DNA from 4 places in the Cetobacterium sp. 2G large genome. Region 3 is predicted to be linked to each of the others. Evidence: riboswitches for the same ligand, from Rfam matches in the RefSeq annotation. Region 3 holds a riboswitch; each other region holds the start of a gene.

Region 1 (5,084 bases), on a different contig from region 3:
TCACCATAATATAAATAAAATTCATCTCCAGATATTCTAAAAGTATTTTCTCTTGGAAATACATCTAATAAAAGTTTTCCAACTTCAGAAAGAACTGAATCCCCTTTACTATGACCATATTTATCATTAGTTTTTTTGAAATTATCTAAATCGATTACAATAACAGCACCTTTGATAAAATCATTTTTTTTACAAAACTCATTAAAAAGATACCTGTTGGGTAGATTAGTTAATTGGTCATACTTTAAAGCTTTTGTTAATTTTTTTTGGAAAACTATTTTACTAATTAGTACTAAAAGTATAAATATAGTTATATACCAAATTTTTTTCTTTTCCTCAGCTTCTTCAGTTATGTTGAGAACATATTCTTTCTGGTCTATTTCAACAAAATTTCTAATTTCATTTTTATCAATATCCCCAATAACTGCAATTGCTTTATTAAAAATATCTCTTAAAATTTTTTGTTTTTTTGAAAAAGCAAAATTAATAGGAATATCTTTTATTTTTATATCTTTATGTTGTTTACCACAGTCTCTATCATAGATGTTATATGGGCTTATTATATAACCAACTTCATCTTTTTTAAAAGCTTCAAATAACTCTGCTGTGGAGTTGTATATTTTCATATCTTCCTCTATAAAATATTCTTTACCAATATCTTGAGACTTTCCATCTTTTAAAACGCCGACATTATAATCACCACTATCAATATGGTTAAGTAGATGCATTGGGATATAATCGATTGCTTCTGAAAAGATATAGCTAGATTTTCCTTCAGCAGTTGTTGAAAGTGTTAAAAAATCAATCTCTTCTTGTTTAAATTTTTTTTGTATATATGTCCACTTTTTCCCGTTGTAGGTATATTTTATTGGAATTTCAATAATACTAGCAATTTTATCAATATATTCAGGTAGTATTCCAATAAATTGATCACTATTTTTAATATATATACTTAAAGAGATGTCATCTTCAAGAGAAGTTGTTATAAATTTCTTTTGTGATAAAAAATCTTTTTCCTCTTCAGTTAAGCTATTTTGGAATCTTTCTCTTTGATAGTATAATGGAAGATTTTTAAAGTGATTAGATATTTTTTTACTATATTTTTTATTCAAAGCAGTATTTATGTGAGGTAATAAATACTCATATTTTTTATTTACACCAATGCAAACAGGAGCTAAAAATGAGACTAATAGTCTATTTTGAGATTTGAGAGCGATAAACTCTGAGTCTAAGTAAAAATTATCTTTAAAATCATCAATATTATCAACTTCTACGATATTTGCATCTATGTTGTTTTTTTCTAAAAAATCTTTTAAATGCTTTATGGGAATTTCATCCCCTTTAAACACATAAATTGTTTGATTCATTAAATCATATGGTGAATCTAAAGGAATTTTATCAGAAGCGACATATAGATTTTCACTAAAAATAGGTTTAGAAAGTAATATATTGTTTTTTCTAACAGTGTTTTTTGTGACCAACCCTAAGGCATCGATAGTTCCCTTTTCAAGATTATTATGACTTTCTCTCCAAGAACCATGAACTTCTTTTACATTTAATTTTAACTCATTTTTAAAGAGGTCACGGATAATTCCATTGATAGAAATACCATCAATTTCTACTTCAGTCTCTGGATAGTTTTGAATTCCTAGGTAAAAAGTATTATCATTTGAAAAAGCTACCATTGTCATAGTTAAGAATAGTAGTAGTTTTAAAAATCTATTTTTTAATAGTTTCAACTTTGTCCTCCATTTATTTTATCTAAATACAAATTTAGCTTGTAAAGTTATTCTTATTTAGTAGTGACTAAAAATGTGTATTTTTTAGGTGGACTAATCCTAAAATAAAAAAAACAACAATTTTATAAAAAAATTGTTGCAACTGGCTACCATTTTACAGGTCCTATAGCTTTGCGTCATAAAGTTTCCCTTATTTTGCCTGCTTGTTTGAATAAGCATTCATATGATATATTATAAATGTAGTTTAATCAATTTGAAATTTACTGTAAAAAAGTATGTAGAGAATTTCAATAAGTTTTATAAAATATTTTATATTGTAATTTTAAAAATGATAGAGTATTATTAAAATATAGATAAAAGGGAGGATAGGTATGAAATTATTATATTTAGATACAGAAACAACTGGATTAACTGATAACTCTGCAATAGTTCAAATAGCTGGTGCTATAGAGATAGATAACGAGGTTGTAGAATGGTTTAATATTAGATGTAAACCTCATAACGGAGCAGATATTTCAGAAAGTGCTTTAAAAACTATAGGATTTACAGTAGAAGAACTTAACAAAGAGCAGGAGCCAGAAGAGGCATTAAAAGAGTTAGAGAAAATTTTTTCAAAATATGTAGATAGATATGATAAAAATGATAAATTAGTTATGATTTGTCATAACTATCCATTTGATTTTAGAATGTTATATAATTTTTATAATAGATTAAATAATAGATTTATGGGAAGCTTTATTGATTTTAAATTAAACGTATGTACTCTTAATTTAGTAAAATCACTTCAAGTTATGGGAATTTTACCAGTTTTAGAAAACAATAGATTAGAAACGTGGTGTAAACATTTTAATGTTTCACTAGAAAATGCACACGATGCTTTAGAAGATATTAGAGCAACAAGAGAGGTTTATAAAAACATAGCTAAAGTTCTTGAAAAAGCCAAATAATTAAAAAATTATAATAGGAGGAAAGATGAAAAAGGTATGTTTAGTTATAATGTCAGTAGTTTTAACAAGTATGGTATCTTTAAGTGCAGAGATGAAATCAATGAAATCGGAAACTCAAAGAGACAGAGAAGTTGAGGAAACTTTAATTAAAACTTATTCTCTTAAAAGAGGAGAGGATATAGTTCACTACATGTATAATAAAGTAGATTTAAATGGAGATAAAAAACCTGAAGTTATAGTTTATGCATATGGACCTATGTTAGGAGGCTCGGGAGGAGATTCCGGACTTATTTTAAAAGAGGTTAGTGAAGGATATCAAGTTATATCTGAACTATCATTAGTTTGTACACCAATAATTATAAGTGATAATAAAACAAAGGGATGGAATGACATTATAATGGAAGTTTCAGGAGGAGGAGCAACTCCTGGACAAGCAATATTAAAGTTTAATGGAAAAAAATATCCCTCTAATCCATCTACTCAACCTATGTTAGGAAAAGATGCTAAAATAAAAGGAGTTAAAATTTTAGCAGATGAATTTGTACCAAATGTAGGAATACCTTTAGAATAGTTTTTAATAAAAAAGACACTAGAGATTATTTAGTGTCTTTTTTATTACTTCTTATAATTTCAACGATTTGATATATTAATAAAGCTATATCTCCAATTAAAAAGAGAACAAAAGTCATTAACTCTTCATCAGTAGATTCCATTTGAATTAAATGAAAAGATATAAATAAAATTAATATTATGTTTGCAAAGAAAAGAGCTCTTTTTCTTTTATTTTTAAAAAATGCATTATTTTTCATAAAAACCATCCTTAAAGTACTATAATTAATTTAAACTAGAATTATTATATCATTATTAGTTGAAAAAGAAAAGAAATTAAACTAATTGTTCGAAAGTTAGTCTTAAAAAATAAAAATAAAAAAAATGAAAAAACTAGTTGATTTTTTTTGCAAAAATTGATAGAATTAATAACGAATAAGGAAGATTGAAGAGACTTCTTAACTGAAATGCCTGGGTGGCGGAATAGGTAGACGCACAGGACTTAAAATCCTGAGCTATCTGATAGCGTGCCGGTTCGATTCCGGCCCCAGGCACCATATATATTTTTTTAATGGGGGTGTAGCTCAGTTGGTTAGAGCGCATGCCTGTCACGCATGAGGTCGCGAGTTCGACCCTCGTCACTCCCGCCATTAAAGAACTTAAAAGATGTAGAGATACATCTTTTTTTATTTTTTATTAGGAAATATAAAATAATTTAGTATATCTAGAACATGGAGGTGTTTTAGATGTTAGTGAAAAGAGATAAAAATAATTTTTTTTATTTAAGAGTAATCTCTATTTTATTAAGTTCTATTTTATTTTTTAGTTGTTCAAGTTCACCTAAAGTAGAGAAAAATTTTGATTTTTCAATAGACAGGTATTTGGGAAAATGGTATGAGATAAAACGATTTAATCACGGATTTGAAAGAGGACTAAAAGAAGTAACAGCAAACTATGAGTTAGAGAAAAATGGAAAAATATCTGTTATTAATAGAGGTATAGATTCTAAAAATAAAGAAAGTATATTTTATGCAACGGCTAAACAAACAGATATTCCAAACTTCTTAAAAGTATACCCTAACGCATTTCCTATAATAGGAGCTCAATATAATGTAGCATGGATAAGTGTTGATTATAAATATGCTATAGTAACAAGCTCATCATATAAATATTTATGGTTTTTATCAAGAGAGAAAAGTATTCCTTTAAATATTTACAATGAGATGATCCAAAAAGCTGAAGCATTAGGCTTTAAAACAGAGAATTTAATAGATGGGCAATAATAAAATAAAATAAAATAAATATGAAAGAGGTAGGGTATGAAAAAAATAATTTTAGCAGTTGCAATATTAGGACTTGTGGGATGTTCTAATAGTAAAAAAGTGGAAACAAATAGCTCTCCTAAAATGGTTGGAGCATATGGAAGTAGTAAAATGGATGCTATGGGAGAGATTGCTTTAAATAAATTAGTTCAAGAGAAAAAACTTGGAAAAAATTATAAATTAATAGAGTATCAAAAGCAGATTGTAGCTGGTATAAATCATAAATTTATATTAGAAATCAATGGGAAATTGCAGCAGTTTGTTGTATATGAATCTTTAAATGGTAAGTTTACTGTAAAATAAAAATAAAGCCTCTTAGATTTAGTTCTAAGAGGCTTTTTAATTCTATTTAGTCCAAGAATCTATGGCAGCTTTAACAGATCTATTCATCTCTTTCATAAAGCTAGAAGTTATTTTTCTTTTATACATATGGATAGCTTCGTTGTGACATCCAGGAAGGAAATTAGGTTTTGAAATTTTATTTCTTTCAATCTCCATAGCTTTAAACTCTTCGCTTTCAATATGTC
Region 2 (5,084 bases), on a different contig from region 3:
TTTTGAAATTCAACACTATCCTCTATTATAGCATGAGTTCCTACTACAATATTTGTTTCCCCTGTTTTTATTCTACCTAACAATTCAACTTTCTTCTTTCCTTTTACGCTTCCTGTTAAAAGTTCAACTTTTACCCCTAACAATTCTAAAGTCTCATAAATAGAAAGGTAATGTTGCGTTGCTAAAATCTCTGTTGGAGCCATCAAAACTCCCTGATAACCGTTTTCTACCATATATAAAAGAAGTAGTACAACAACTATTGTTTTTCCGCTTCCTACATCTCCCTGAATTAAATAATTTATTATTTTTCCAGCATTTATACCTTTATATATCTCTGTTATAACTTTTTTTTGAGCAGTTGTTAGTGAAAAAGGTAAACTTTCTAAAAACTTTGAAACTAACTTTTTATTTCCCTCAATTTCATATAGTCCAGCATTAGTTAAATCTATCTCAAAACGCTTTTGAAGTATTCCCATCTCCAATATTAAAAGTTCTTCTATTGCAAAACGCCTTTTTGCTTCCTCTAAATTTCTTGGATTTGTTGGATAATGAATCTCTTTTAAAGCATTTTTTCTATTCATAAGTTTATATTTTTTTATTATTTCATCTGGTATATTTTCTTGAAATATATCTAAATAATTTTTTAACGCCTCTTTTAAAACTCTTCTTAAACTGTTTTGATTCAAGTCTTTTATAGCGCTGTAAATAGGTAATATTTCTCCAGTATTTTCTTGTCCTTTATACAATTTAAACTCTGGATTTACCATTTGAAATGTATATCCTCTTTTTACATTTCCTATAAAAATATATTCTTCTCCTATTTTTAAACTATTTCTTAAATAAGGCCTTTGAAACCATACAACTTCGAGAACTCCTGTTCCGTCATTTACTGTTGCTTTTATCATTTTCATTCCTGTTCTTGTAGGAGGAGCAGATATATTCATTATATTTCCTTTTAATACAACATATTCATCCCCTCGTAATTCACCTATTTTTTTAATATTTGTTCTGTCGTCATAAGCTCTCGGAAAATAATATATTAGGTCATAGAGTGTTTCTATATTTAATTTTTTCAACTTCGAATATGTTGCACTCGAAACTCCCTTTATATTAAAAAGTTCTATCTCTTTATAAATATCTTTATATATCTTAATCACCACCTTTTTTTAATTATAACATACTTATATATCCTTTTGTACAATTTATAATGCGTTTTGTATTTTTGTAACAAACCCTCTTAAAACAAGGCTTTGTGAAAAATATTTCTTCATATTTTTTGTAATTTTTGTTTGACATTTTTTAAATTTTAATATATCATTATTATATAATATAAATCGGCAAAGTAGGGGAAATCCTATGACGCAAAACTATAGGGTCTTTAAAATGACAGCCAGTTGCAGTTACATTTTGGTCAAACCAAAATATAAGTGCAACTGGCTTTTGTATTTTATAAACTTTATGAAATTACGGGAGGGAACAAATTATGAAAAAATTATTAATACTTTTATCTTTAACTACAGCTATGACAGCTTTTGGAGCAGCAAATGTTATTGAAGAATCTGATACAATGAAAATCACTGCTAAGATAGTAAAACCTTTAAGAGTTTCTTCAGAAGCTATGGCACTTGGAACAATAGTTCAAGGAGCATCAGCTTCTGGTCAATCTACCGTTACTATCGAAGGTGATAGAGGACATGGAATTACAGTTGATTTGATTAAACCAACTCATTTAACAAGTACAAATGGTGATCAGCTTCAAATCGTTCTTAATACTAATTATATTCCAACACACATTGGAGAAGATGAAAAAACTGAATTTATTGTTTATGGAAATATTAGTGCTGAATCAACTGCAACAGCTCCTTCTGGAGTTTATTCTGGTAATTTAATTACTTCAGTTAGGTATAACTAAAAAATAAAAACTGAGGAGATTATCCTCAGTTTTTTTATGCTACAGATACCTCTACTTTTTCATTTTTCTTAGGTAATATCAGGTTCATCACAACTGCTAAAGTTCCAGCTACAACAAATCCTGAATCTGTAAATATATATCTTATACTTTCAGGGAATGCTTCAATTACTCCTGGAACTAATCCTATTCCATACCCTAGTCCCAACGAAACTGCTAATATAACTGCATTTCTTCCCTCTAGTGATTCTTGATTTATAAGATTTATTCCACTAATTGAAATCATAGAAAAAATCATCACCAAACTTCCACCTATAACACTTTGAGGAACTAATGTAAAAGCTGCTGCAACCTTTGGTATAAATGCACTTACTACTAAAAACATTGCTCCTATCCCTACAACAAATCGACTCATTACTCCTGTCATAGCAATTATACCTGTATTTTGACTAAATGATGTTGTTGGCAATACTGAAAATATAGTTGCAAATGCACTCCCTATTCCATCACATATTATTCCACCTTTAAGCTCACTATCTTTCAATTCTCTCTTAGCGCCACCCATTGTAATTCCTGACATATCTCCCATCGTCTCTATAGCAGACACTACAAACATCATAACCATAGGGATAATTGCCTCTATATGAAATGAATACCCAATAGAAAATGGTCTCGGTACACTTACTATATCTGCTTGTAAAAGTGGAGTTATATCTATCTTTCCCATTAAAAAGGCTATTACTGTCCCCACTATAGTTCCTATAAAAATCGCTCCCGAACTTGTTACACCCTTTGTAAACTCCTTAAAAAATATTACTACTGCTAAAACTATTGTTCCCAAAATTAGATTCTCTTTCGATGCAAAATCAGGTGCTCCATATCCTCCAGCAAAACTATTTATTCCAACTGGTAAAAGGTATAATCCTATAGCTAATATTACAGTTCCTGTAACTATTGGTGGAAAAAATTTTCTTATTCTCTTCATATGAAACCCTAGAAAAGCTTCGAAAATTCCTCCTATTAATGCTGCTCCTAAAACCCCTTCATATCCAAATTTGCTAGCTACCGATATAGCTACCGGTGCAAAAGAAAAGTTTGTTCCTACAACTACGGGCAGTTTAGCTCCCATAGGTCCTAATGTGTAAACCTGTACCAAAGTATTTAATCCCGCTACAAGTATTGTTGCTTGTATTAAGTTTATTTTTATATCTTGAGCAAACCCAAGTATTCCAGCAACTATTATTATAGGAGTTATATTTCCCATAAACATTGCCATAATGTGTTGTAAACCTAAAGGAATCGCTGTATTTAAATCTGGCACTCCATTTAAGTCATAAGGTGATTTGTTTCTCTGCATATTTAAAATTTCCTCCATATTTTAAATAAAAAAGCATAGACTCATGGATAGAATCTATGCTTAAATGCAGTCAGTTCTACCCATAGTGTCTTCATTTACGGTAAAGACGTAGAAACTATTGGACCATATTTCCAAAAATATATGAGTATGTTTTTTATTGTTTTTTATTTTACAGTTGCTCTAATAACTCATCTGATATATCAAAATTTGAATAAACATCATTTACATCATCTAAATCATCTAAACCTTCATATAATGCCATTACCTTTTTAGCAGTCTCTAAATCAGTAATTTGTACTTTATTATCTGGAATCATTGCAACTTCAGCTTCAGTTACATTATAACCAGCTTTTTTTAACTCTTCTGCTACTGCATTACAGTCTGCTGAATCTGTTAAAACAGTAAACTCTCCATCTTCCTCTTTAACATCTTCTGCTCCAGCTTCTAAAGCGGCCATCATTAGCTCATCTGCATCTACACCTTCAGCTGCAACTATGATTTCTCCCTTTCTTTGGAACATCCAAGATACAGCTCCATCTGTTCCTAAATTTCCATTTCTTCTAGAAAAAGTTGCTCTAACTTCTGAAGCTGATCTGTTTTTATTATCTGTTACAACTTCAACTATGAAAGCTGTCCCTTCTGGACCATACCCTTCATATCTAATTTCCATATAATCTACACCATCAAGTTCACCAGTACCTTTTTTAATAGCTCTCTCAAGGTTATCTTTTGGCATATTAGCAGCTTTTGCTTTATCTATTGCAAGTCTTAATCTAGGATTAAAGTTTGGATCTCCTCCAGCTTCCTTCGCTGCGATTGTTAACTCTTTTCCTAATTTTGTGAATAGCTTTCCTCTTTTAGCGTCTTGAGCACCTTTTCTATGCTTTATATTAGACCATTTACTATGTCCTGCCACAAAAACTCCTCCTTATTTTTTAAATATCTTTTTAAATTTTATCATAACCACTATTTTTTTTCAATATATTTGGGTACAAGCTCCATTTTTTCCCTTACTTTTTCTAAAACAATATCTGGAGTAATTAATCTATACTTTTCTTCATACGATAAATTATCATATGTTTTATCTGAAAGTACATCTTTTGGCTCTATCCCCTCATGCCTTTTATTATCTCTTGAAAGCCAATCTCTTTTACTTGAACCTGGACTAAATATAGAGAAGCTTGGAATGTCTATAGCTTGAGCTAAATGTCTAGGTCCACCTTCATTTCCTACAAATATGTCACAATTAGACAATAATGCTCCCAACTCTCTTATACTTTTTGTATTTATATCTGATATTATTCTTTTATCCCAATTTAACTCTTCATGAAACTTTTTAGCAAACTCTTTTTCATTTGGTGAGTAATATAAAATAATTTGACAATCGAATTCATCTAATATTTTTTTTGCTAACTCTTTCATTAAATCTATAGGATAAACTTTACTTTCTCTTCTAGAATTTATAGCTAAAGGTATTATTATTTTGTTAAAATCCACTCCAGCTTCTTTCATTCTTTTTCTTAAATCATTTTTTTCTTCTGATAAAAATGTTAAAGAGTAATTTTTATCTAGTTTTACATCTACTCCATCATCGATAAGTGGTTTTAACATTTTTAAAAACTTTTCAGCTTTATCAAATTCACTTGAAGGTTCCGGTATACTATGTGTATATGTATACCCTCTTTTTGGTTTCCATCTTCCTATTTTATACTTTGCTTTCCTAGAAAATAATGTAAAGGCTTCACTTTTAGGTGTAGACATTATATCAATAACTATATCATAATCGGTTCTTGTTACATTCCAAACTTTTTTTAAATA
Region 3 (5,084 bases):
TTGATAAACTCTTAAAGTATAACGTCTGTTCTCTTGAATCTCTGAGTTATCAAACTCCACTGTTCCATCAACAGCATCTTTAACTTCAATTGGAAATCCTAAGTATAACAGTTCTACTCTACTTCCAATAGGTACAGTTTCTTGAATTACATAATTTTTACCTTTAATGTAATATCCACGCTCTTTTCTAAAGCTTGCTGCCCACTCTCTAACTCCTCCGCTACCATTATTTTCAAGTTTTAAAGAGTGATTTTTATAGACATCAGGATAGTATAAGCTTGTATTTCCTAAATTATTATTTCTCACATCATAAGCTGTTGTGAACTCTCCGTAAAGCAGTGGTCCTTGATATTCTAAATTTCCTGTCCAATCAGTTTCCGTTTTTCTATCACTAGAATCTTTTCCAGCTTTATTTAAAACTCCTTGAAAATCAAAACGCATATATCCCACATCAAATAGAGTACGCTCACTTGTAAACATAAGCTCTCCAGCATTTTTAGCATCAATTAATCCATCTTTAACATTTGCTAAATATGCCTCTATCTCTGCTGACGTTTCAAAGCTAAGTCTCATTGAAACACTAGATTTCTCTTGATCTATATGGAGTTCTCTTAAAAATAACTCTTTAATTTTTTCACTCTCTACAAAGAAATCACTTTGCTCAACTACAACATAGGAATCACTAGGTTTTAGTTCAACCTCTTTAACATCTGTTCCTAAAGTTGCTTTTAAAATCTCACTTTGTATTGTATAGTCTTTAAATCCTATTGCATTAAATAGACTTATAACAGGAAGGTATATTTTATTGTCTTGAATTATAATGGGATATACATCACTAACTTTTGCACCGTTAACTTTTAAACTGAAAAAGTCTTCTCTTTCTTGAACTCCTTGAAGTTCATTAGAAAAAATTTCATACTCTTCCTCTGTTATCATATTCAAACGTTTTAATTCATTTAGTTCTTCTAAAGTAAATTCTGCTGAATATGTTAGTAACGAAAAACATATAAATGCTAGTAAATATATGTTTAATCTTAATTTCAAGACTACACCCCCCTTTTTTTAGCTATTTTATTTTTTCTTCATACAAGACTTTTTTGCTTAGAGAATCTTTAATTATCAATGTATTATATTTGGAAAAATTTTTTATTAAATCTTTATCATGTTTTACTAATTTTTGATTTAGTTTTAATGCTTTAATTTTTTCATTTTTTAGTAGCCTTAGATTACCAATATAAGCTGGATTTTTCCCCTTATTTTCAGCTAAATAGAAATCTAATGTTCCTCTTCTTTCTCCAACATTAGCAATCAATCCATAAAAATTAAGATTATTTTCTTTTAGAGTAACCGAAAAATCTTTTAAAAATATTTTAGGATTTAAATCTCCAACATATCCTGCTAAATCCATTTTTAGATGTGTTAAAATTTGAACTGTAGAATTTTCTTTTGAATTTAGTTTAGGCAGTGCTATCTCTTTTACACCAACTGTAACTAAGTATTCACCTTTCGGTGCACCTTTTGGTGCTTTTATAAAAATTTTAAATTTTCCACTACGCCCTGGTTTTAAAGTAACTGTTGTAGGAAATATCTCTATCCAGTTTTTCATAGATTTTTCTATTCCTTCATCAGTTAGATAAAGTTGATATTTTAAGGTGTTTTGAGTTGGATTATATAAAGTGTACTCCTGAACCTCTCCTTTACCATCTATTTTTTTATCAAAAGTAACAGGATTTATATTTACATATCCAAAGATATTTACTACTAAAAGGAAAAAAAGAATAAAAATGTTTTTCATAAAACTGCCCCCATGTTTTAATTTAGTGTATAATTCTCTTAAAAAAAGAGAGAATAGAGCTTCTCTCTAAGTTTAAAGGAATTATTATTTTCCTGATCCTGCTGCTTCATAAGTTACTGTTAATGTTGGCATAGCATCTGTAGAAACTTTATTGTCATAAGCTCCTGATCCTGCTGTTGTTGGAACTGAACCTGCTGCTATTGTAGATGTTATTGTTCCTAGATGCTCTCCTCCTGAAAGTGGTGCTTTATATTCGTAAGAATCTACTCCAATATTAGGAGCATTCGTATCTCCAGTCCCATTTACAAGTCTTAAATTAGAAGTTATTTGATTTGCAGGAATTGCTGCTGATCCAACTTTTGTTAAAGTTGTAGTTGTCTTATTTAATGCGATAGTTACATTACCATTATTTTTTGTATCAACTGCTCCATCCGTACCAGTCACTTTAACTTTGAAATTTTTAGCTATTACTGAATCTCCTTTGTCACTTCCTCCAACAATTTTATGATCTAATAAAAGTTCATCTAATATTGTTCCTGCCTCATCTGTTATAACTAGTGCATTAGCTGGCTTTACAACCTCTGCTATTACTCTTACTGGTACTGATGCTCCATTTTCTTTATCTCCTGGGTTTGCTGCAAACGCCGCCATTGATAATGCTATGATTCCGAATAAAACTTTTTTCATTTTGTTTCCTCCCATATGTATTTTTTTTATTTATGTTCCCTAATATATATCAAGTTTTTTGATATTAAAGTTTTTTCTTAGTTATCTCTTCATATGTTGATGAATCTCTAAGTCTAATTCCAGATATATCACTCTTTTTCATTTTTTTCATAGTTAGAACTACATCCTGTGTTGCTTCAACTCCTATTCTTCCTTTTTCCAATGTTTCATATCCATCGTTATTACCAATGATATCTATGTTATACCAAATACCTCTTTTAGAAGTATTATTTTTAACATTAAAAGAGATTACTGTTTCCTTCTCTTTATTTTCACTTATTTTTAAGTTACTTATTTCTAATTTTGGTTTTAAATCCCCCACATAGGCTACAATTTCCAAATTAACATTTAATGCCATACGTGCTGCTGCTGCAACATTTTTTCCATCATCTTTTGCTAATTCTGGTACAGGAACTGATTTAAAGTTTAAAAATGTTGAGTATTCTCCCTCTGAAGTTCCTTTAGGTGCTTTTATATAAACTTTTAAAGTGCTCTCACTTCTTGGTTTAATTGTTATTATTTTAGGACTAAACTCAATCCATTTATCCATATGTCCTTTATACTCACCTGTTCCAGGTAGTGGTACTATTTTAAATCTTTGTGTTTTTGTGCTGTTGTTATACATTGTAAATTCTTGGTAGCCTCCCCCACCATCTATACGTTTTTCAAAAAATGTTGGTGTAATATGAAATGGAAATGTTATAGAAAAAATTAGTAAAAACATTAAAATAATTTGATAAATTTTCCTCATTTGTCCCCCCTAGACTATTTTGTAATTTAAAAAACATTGTATTTTCCCATCCTTTTTTTAGTAAAAAAAGACGATTTTTAGACTAAAATTTATGGAAATAAAAAAGCACTTAGCTTTTGTATTTATAATTACAAAAGTTAAGTGCAACTGGCTGCCATTTTAAAGGCCCTATAGCTTTGCGTCCTTCAGTTTCCTAAAGTTTGCCGTATTGAAATGCTATTATATATTATTTTTTTTATTTTTTCAATTAGAAATTTTTTTATTTTTTTTTAAAAAAACTTCTATAATACCAATAAAGTTTTTTATTTCAAACCATTTCAACTTTTATTAGTACACAATATTGTAGTCAAATTAATATACAAAACCTAACTTATTTTTCCTTTTTTTTGAAAAAAAGAAACAAATAAAAAAATTAATAATATTTTTGAAATTGCTAAATATATTGGACGATATCTCGCGCGTCCTGCAATAGCTGAATATAGGATTACTGATATTACGGACTCCTCTGTTACATTTTGGTATCAAAAACCTGACTCTCCAAAGAAAATATTTCTAACTCTTCCCATGACTCAATTTATTGGAAGATTATTAGCACATATTCCACCTAAAAACTTTAAAATGATTAGAAGATTTGGGCTATATTCTAGAAGATATAAAAATAAAAAACCCAAGAAAATTAAGCTTTTTAAAGGCAAAATTTCTTGGGCTGAACGTATTTTTAAAACCTTTAAGACGAATCCATTAATTTGCCCTAAATGTAACTCTAATCTTGTTCTTTTAGAAATATTCCATATTAAATATGGTGTAATATTTCCTAAAACTGGTTTTTCTTAATACGTTAACTCAAATAACTATTCACCCGCACAACACCTGCGGTATTTTGTGGTATTCACAACTTTGAGCTTTCGCATTATTATACTATTTTTTTTGTCTTATCTCAAATTTTTCAGTATTTTTTTGCCTAAATTTTTTCTATAATTTCCTTATATAATAAAAAAGCATTCTTTTAATTTAATAAAAGAATGCTTTCTATATTCAATTATTTATTTACTCTATTAACTCTCAGAGCATTAAATTTATTTTTGTAACTCTCTTTTTATCATTATTTCTAATAATTTTGAATAATCAAACTCATAAGTTTTGCAAATTTCTTTTCCTAAATATTCGTATAACGAAAGAAGTTCTTTTACATCTGTTCCATCAATTTCAGTTACGATTTCTTCATCGTCCAACATAATACTTAATTTCATTCCCCTTAGCTTATTAAATTAACTATTACAAATAATCTACTAAATTAAATATTAAATTATTTTTTTATTTCTAATAAATTATATATTATTTTTTATTTTTTTTCAATCATAATTGCTAAAGGAACTATTCCCTATTCTAAACTACAATCTATCGTCTCTAACACTAACAAGTTTCTAACTAACTACTAAACAAATAAGAAAATATTATTCTAAAAAGGATATATATAAAAAGAAAGTAAAAATAAATAGAAATACTAAATGAGGTGAATCTTATGATAAGAGCTTTTAAATTAATGTTTTGGTTTTTATTTATCCCTTTGCTTAAAATGATACCAACAGACACCAAAGAATTTTTAAAAAATCCTAAAAATAAAGATATAATTTATCCTGATGAAACTCTTTATTCAGCTTACAATAATTCATTTAATTCTTTTTTAATAACTAACACTAGAATAGTTAGTGTTTTTAAATTAAGAAATAGAATAAATATATTTTCAGTTCCACTTTTCCAACTAGGAACTTTATGTACTTACAGCTTTAAACCTCTTAATTTAAAAATGAT
Region 4 (5,084 bases), on a different contig from region 3:
CAACATCCTCATTAAAATATAAAAGTGCTCTTTTTCTATCACTTATCTCTGATAAAATCTCTATTTTAAAAGGACCTGGATTTTTCTTAAAATATTTATCATTCTTAGATAAAATAACCTCTTTACTTGTTATTTTATCCAATTTATATGGCCCAGTTCCATAAATAATTCCATTTTCATATTTAGTTATTGAACACATATAATAAGTCAACATTGATAAAAAAAGATTATTTTTCCCTCTTAACTTTATCTCTATTGTATTTATATCTATAATTTTTATGTTTTGAATATCATTAAAAAAATCTTTAAAAACACCACTTTTTAACATCCTCTCAAAAGATTCTTTTACATCTTTTGCTAACATTTTATCCCCATTTTGAAAATAAACATCTTCTCTTAACTTAAGTTCTAAAACTCTGTCATCTTTCCATTCCCATTTTTCAACTAAATTTGGAACAACTTCACCTTTTTCATTATAATTAAATAATGTATCATAAAGATAGTCTACAACTCTCATTGAATACTGATCCTTCATTAAAATAGGATCTACAGTTGCTATTTTAACTGCTTGCACTATTTTTATTTCATCATTATTACTATTAATTATATTATCTTTATTTAAATCACTATACTCATTAAATGGTATCTCTTCTAAATAAGTTTCCACTTCTCCAAAAGTTAAGGTTATTGTCAGAGTAAATAAAATTAAGCATAAATATCTTTTCAAATTTTCACCTCTTAATATTATTTATTATTTTTTATTGCAGAATAGAATTCTGTTGCTAAATCTAACGACTCTTTATTTTCTTCATAAATCTTTTCAAATTCTTTATTATTTGCTACAAAAATATCAACTAGTTCTGGATCAAAACTCTTTCCTTTCTCATTTTCAATCATTGTTAAGGCTTCTAAATGAGACAGTGCACCTCTATGGAATTTCTTTTGTCTCAATGCATCATACACATCAACAACAGCTACAATTCTTGCTTCTAGCGGAATATTCTCTCCTTCCAATCCTAAAGGATAACCACTTCCATCCCACTTTTCATGATGATATCTAACTATATTTTCAGCTACTTTTCCTAGTTTTAATTTTTTTACTAGATCATACCCTATATTTACATGTTCTTTCACTTTATTAAATTCATCTTTAGTTAATTTAGATGGTTTTTTCAAAATTTCTGATGGAATTGCAACTTTTCCTATATCATGCAAAGAAGAAAATCTTTTAATATTCTCTCTTGATTCTGTAGGAACATTTGCCTTTTCAGATAAAAGGGTTGAATACATCCCTAGTCTTTTCACATGATCTCCTGTATCTTCATCATTTAGTTGATTTGCCATCTCTAAAACTTCGATTAATGAAAAACTTAATTCTTCAGCTTTTTTTCTATTTTTTTCAGATTTAACTATTAATATTATTAAAATAAATATAAATATTACTACTGGTATTGATATTTTTAAAATTAATTTATAATTTTGAGTAACTATAGAATTTTTTAACAAATTATTATCTATAACTGTTTTATCAACAGTGAAACTTTCTAATATTGTTTCTATTAAATTTGATAACTCTTTTTGTTCTTTTGAAATTCCAAAACTAACTCCAAAAGAATCATTTAATATTCCAGCTACTTTAATTTTATCATCTAAAAAATTATTACTTATTACTCCCGTCAATATATTAAAATAACCTACTAAATATTCACCATCTTGACTTAATAACTTTTCTAATCCCTCTTCATAACTTTCAACTTCTATTATCTGACTATTTTTTAGTATATTTTTTAAATAAGTACAGCTATAATCCCCTTTTAATACTAATATTTTAGCTTTATCTAAATCTGAAATATTTTGTATAAACCCATCAGATTTTCTATTTGCCACTGATAATTTCATTTCATAGTATGGTTTTGTATAATTAATTTTACTTTTACCTTCACTATTTTCAATGGCTATTCCTTCCATATCATATTCTCCATTTTTTATAAAAACAAATGGCACCCCTATTATTTGCTCTAACTCTTTAGTTATATTAACTGTTAATCCTTGGTAAATACCCTTTTGTTCATAGTAAAAAGGTAACATAAATTTATCTTTTCCTAATTTCACTTTTATAGTTTTATAGCTTTCCTTTACTTTTTCATAACTTGGTGTATCTTTTAGTAAATACTTATAAAATTCTATTCTATTTTTTGATAATAATTTTTGAAAACTATCTCCTTCTATAGTGTCCATAGTTTCCTCTATCTCTTTATGAATATTTTTCAAATTTTTCTTAATTGCTATTTGTTCGTTATATCTAATATTCTCTAAAAGTTTATAATTTGTTTCTCCTGAATTTTTATCATACCAATCTTGTGCTATAAAAGCATCAACTTCTCCCTCTGAAAGTTTTTCTAATCCTTCGTCTAAGTTTTTCACTTCGATTTTTTCTAGATTTAAGTTGTTGTATCTTTCTTTAAACTCTTTTAATCCATGTTGATTTGGAATATATGCTACTTTCAAATTTTTTACATTTCCTAAGTTGGAAAGTGTGGAATTTTTATTAACAACAACTCCTACTCTATATATCATTGGAGTATCAAAATAATCATACACTCTCTTCCCATCAAGAGTTTCAATCGTTCTTAGTACAACGTCACTATCTTCACCATCTAAATTTATACTTATATTTTTATTTTTTAATACATCTGCAAAAATATCTATATAAACTCCTTGATATTCACCTTTTTCTAAATCTTTATACAAATACATATCTGTTGTATTTGATGGTATTGTTATATTAATGTTATCTTTTGAAAAAATACTACAACTTACTAACATTAAATATAATAATATTATTTTTTTCATTTTTTCCTCCATAAATAATTTTTTGCAAAAAAAAACTGCAATAATCACAAAGACTACTGCAGCTGGCTGCCATTTTAAAGACCCTATAGCTTTGCGTCATAGGGTTTCCCCTACTTTGCCTTATAAATAAAGATTTCTCTTTAATTATAATCAATCAAAACATTAAAGTCAACTTTTTATATCTATTTAGAATAGTTTGGAGCCTCTTTAGTTATAATAATATCATGCGGATGACTCTCTTTTAATCCTGCTCCTGTAATTTTTACAAATTTTCCATGAACTTTTAAATCTTCAATTGTTGATGTTCCACAATATCCCATTCCAGCTCTTACTCCTCCACATAATTGGAAAACAACGTCTTTCAAGCTTCCCTTATACGAAACTCTTCCCTCTATTCCTTCAGGAACTAATTTTTTAGCATCATTTTGGAAATATCTATCTTTCGATCCTCTTTTCATTGCTGCCATTGAACCCATTCCTACATATACTTTATATCTTCTTCCCTCATATATCATCTCTTCTCCAGGGGCTTCAGTTGTTCCTGCTAATAATCCTCCTAACATTACACAATCTGCTCCTGCCGCTAAAGCTTTTACCATGTCTCCAGATAGTTTTATTCCACCATCTGCTATAACACCAATCCCTCTTGTTTTACAAACTTCATATACATCATTAACTGCTGATAATTGAGGAACACCTACTCCAGCTACAACTCTCGTTGTACAAATAGATCCTGGTCCTACTCCTACTTTAACAGCATTTACTCCAGCTTCTATTAAATCTAAAGCTGCTTCTGCAGTTACTATATTTCCACCAATTATGTTTAACTTAGGAAAATTTTCTCTAATCTCTTTTATTTTTTCCATAACACCTTTTGAATGACCATGTGCTGAATCTACAGTTATTATATCTACACCAGCTTCTACTAGAGCTTTTACTCTTTCTAAAGTATCTGCTCCAACACCAACTGCTCCACCAACTCTTAATCTTCCTTGAGAATCTTTACATGCAAATGGATACTCTACTAAATTATCAATATCTTTTATTGTTATTAGTCCTTTTAACTTTCCATTTTCGTCAACTATTGGTAATTTCTCTATTCTATTTTCTAATAATATATCTTTTGCTTCTTCTAATGTTGTTCCAACAGGTGCTGTTACTAAATTTTCTTTTGTCATTATGTCACTTACTAATTGATCCATATCTTTTCTATACTTCAAATCTCTATTTGTTATGATACCAATCAATGACCCATCTTCTTCAATTACTGGTAATCCTGATATTTTATATCTTCTCATTATCTCTTCAGCATGCCATACTGTAGAATCTTTAGTTAAAGTTACTGGATTTTTTATCATTCCGCTTTCATTTCTTTTTACTCTGTCTACTTCAGCAGCTTGATCTTCTATACTCATATTTTTATGTATAAATCCAATTCCACCTTGTCTTGCTAAAGCTATTGCTAAGTCTCCTTCTGTTACTGTATCCATCGCTGCACTTAAAACTGGAATATTCAATTCGATATCCTTTGTAAGTCTTGTTTTTAAACTCACTTCATGCGGTAATACCTCTGATCTCGCTGGAACTAATAGCACGTCATCAAAAGTTATTGCTTCTTTTATTATTTTTCCATTCATCATTTTCCTACTGCCTCCAATTATAATTTTCCAATTTTTAAATAAAGACCTGCACTTTTTTTTAGTACTGTGCAGGTCTTTTTTTATTTATTTTCGTTATTATAGCACATTTTTGAGCCTATGTCATTTCTAAAAAATAATTTTTTACAATTTATTTTTTTCACATCTAAATAAGCATTCTTTTTTGCTTCTTCCAAAGTATTTCCATAAGCTACCACGGATAATACTCTTCCACCATTTGTTTCAATTTTGCCATGAACTTTTCTAGTTCCCATATGAAATACTACAGATTCCAAATCCTTTGGTATCTCTATTCCACTCCCTATTGTTGATGATTTTGGATAATTTTCTGAAGCCATTACCACTGCTACTGTATATCTATTATCCCACTCTAAATTCACATCTTTATTTTCCATTAAATCCAATATTGCTTTAACAAAATCTGACTTTAATCTTGGAAGAATCCCCTCAGCTTCGGGATCACCAAATCTAGCGTTAAACTCTATCGTCTTTACACCATCTTTTGTTAACATTATTCCACCAAAAAGAAATCCTTTAAATGGAATTCCATCTTTTTCCATTCCTTTAGCCATT

What was found. A riboswitch is a leader RNA that binds a small molecule or an ion and turns the genes downstream of it on or off. The one in region 3 is predicted to bind cyclic di-GMP.
Region 1: linked by a shared signal. The riboswitch ahead of H5J23_RS06900 (GGDEF domain-containing protein) and the one ahead of H5J23_RS12065 (hypothetical protein) in region 3 are both predicted to bind cyclic di-GMP.
Region 2: linked by a shared signal. The riboswitch ahead of H5J23_RS09820 (hypothetical protein) and the one ahead of H5J23_RS12065 (hypothetical protein) in region 3 are both predicted to bind cyclic di-GMP.
Region 4: linked by a shared signal. The riboswitch ahead of H5J23_RS08955 (HD domain-containing phosphohydrolase) and the one ahead of H5J23_RS12065 (hypothetical protein) in region 3 are both predicted to bind cyclic di-GMP.

What each region holds. Positions count from the first base shown of each region.
Region 1 covers NZ_JACHTH010000005.1:851,274-856,357, forward strand. The annotation lists gene H5J23_RS06900 (GGDEF domain-containing protein) at 1-1,739, opposite strand, end outside; cyclic di-GMP riboswitch class I at 1,874-1,949, opposite strand; gene H5J23_RS06905 (3'-5' exonuclease) at 2,111-2,686, shown strand; gene H5J23_RS06910 (hypothetical protein) at 2,712-3,257, shown strand; gene H5J23_RS06915 (hypothetical protein) at 3,283-3,495, opposite strand; tRNA gene H5J23_RS06920 (tRNA-Leu) at 3,705-3,792, shown strand; tRNA gene H5J23_RS06925 (tRNA-Asp) at 3,809-3,885, shown strand; gene H5J23_RS06930 (lipocalin family protein) at 3,982-4,518, shown strand; gene H5J23_RS06935 (hypothetical protein) at 4,555-4,860, shown strand; gene H5J23_RS06940 (nitroreductase family protein) at 4,903-5,084, opposite strand, start outside.
Region 2 covers NZ_JACHTH010000005.1:1,469,051-1,474,134, forward strand. The annotation lists gene recG (ATP-dependent DNA helicase RecG) at 1-1,157, opposite strand, end outside; cyclic di-GMP riboswitch class I at 1,327-1,402, shown strand; gene H5J23_RS09820 (hypothetical protein) at 1,484-1,912, shown strand; gene H5J23_RS09825 (uracil-xanthine permease family protein) at 1,947-3,266, opposite strand; purine riboswitch at 3,330-3,431, opposite strand; gene H5J23_RS09830 (YebC/PmpR family DNA-binding transcriptional regulator) at 3,436-4,182, opposite strand; gene H5J23_RS09835 (glycosyltransferase family 9 protein) at 4,233-5,084, opposite strand, start outside.
Region 3 covers NZ_JACHTH010000007.1:314,028-319,111, forward strand. The annotation lists gene H5J23_RS12050 (hypothetical protein) at 1-1,044, opposite strand, end outside; gene H5J23_RS12055 (hypothetical protein) at 1,067-1,795, opposite strand; gene H5J23_RS12060 (hypothetical protein) at 1,880-2,482, opposite strand; gene H5J23_RS12065 (hypothetical protein) at 2,547-3,272, opposite strand; cyclic di-GMP riboswitch class I at 3,412-3,487, opposite strand; gene H5J23_RS14350 (transposase) at 3,684-4,106, shown strand; gene H5J23_RS12075 (hypothetical protein) at 4,349-4,522, opposite strand; gene H5J23_RS12080 (hypothetical protein) at 4,795-5,084, shown strand, end outside.
Region 4 covers NZ_JACHTH010000005.1:1,275,976-1,281,059, forward strand. The annotation lists gene H5J23_RS08950 (ABC transporter substrate-binding protein) at 1-727, opposite strand, end outside; gene H5J23_RS08955 (HD domain-containing phosphohydrolase) at 745-2,853, opposite strand; cyclic di-GMP riboswitch class I at 2,908-2,983, opposite strand; gene guaB (IMP dehydrogenase) at 3,036-4,493, opposite strand; gene purD (phosphoribosylamine--glycine ligase) at 4,574-5,084, opposite strand, start outside.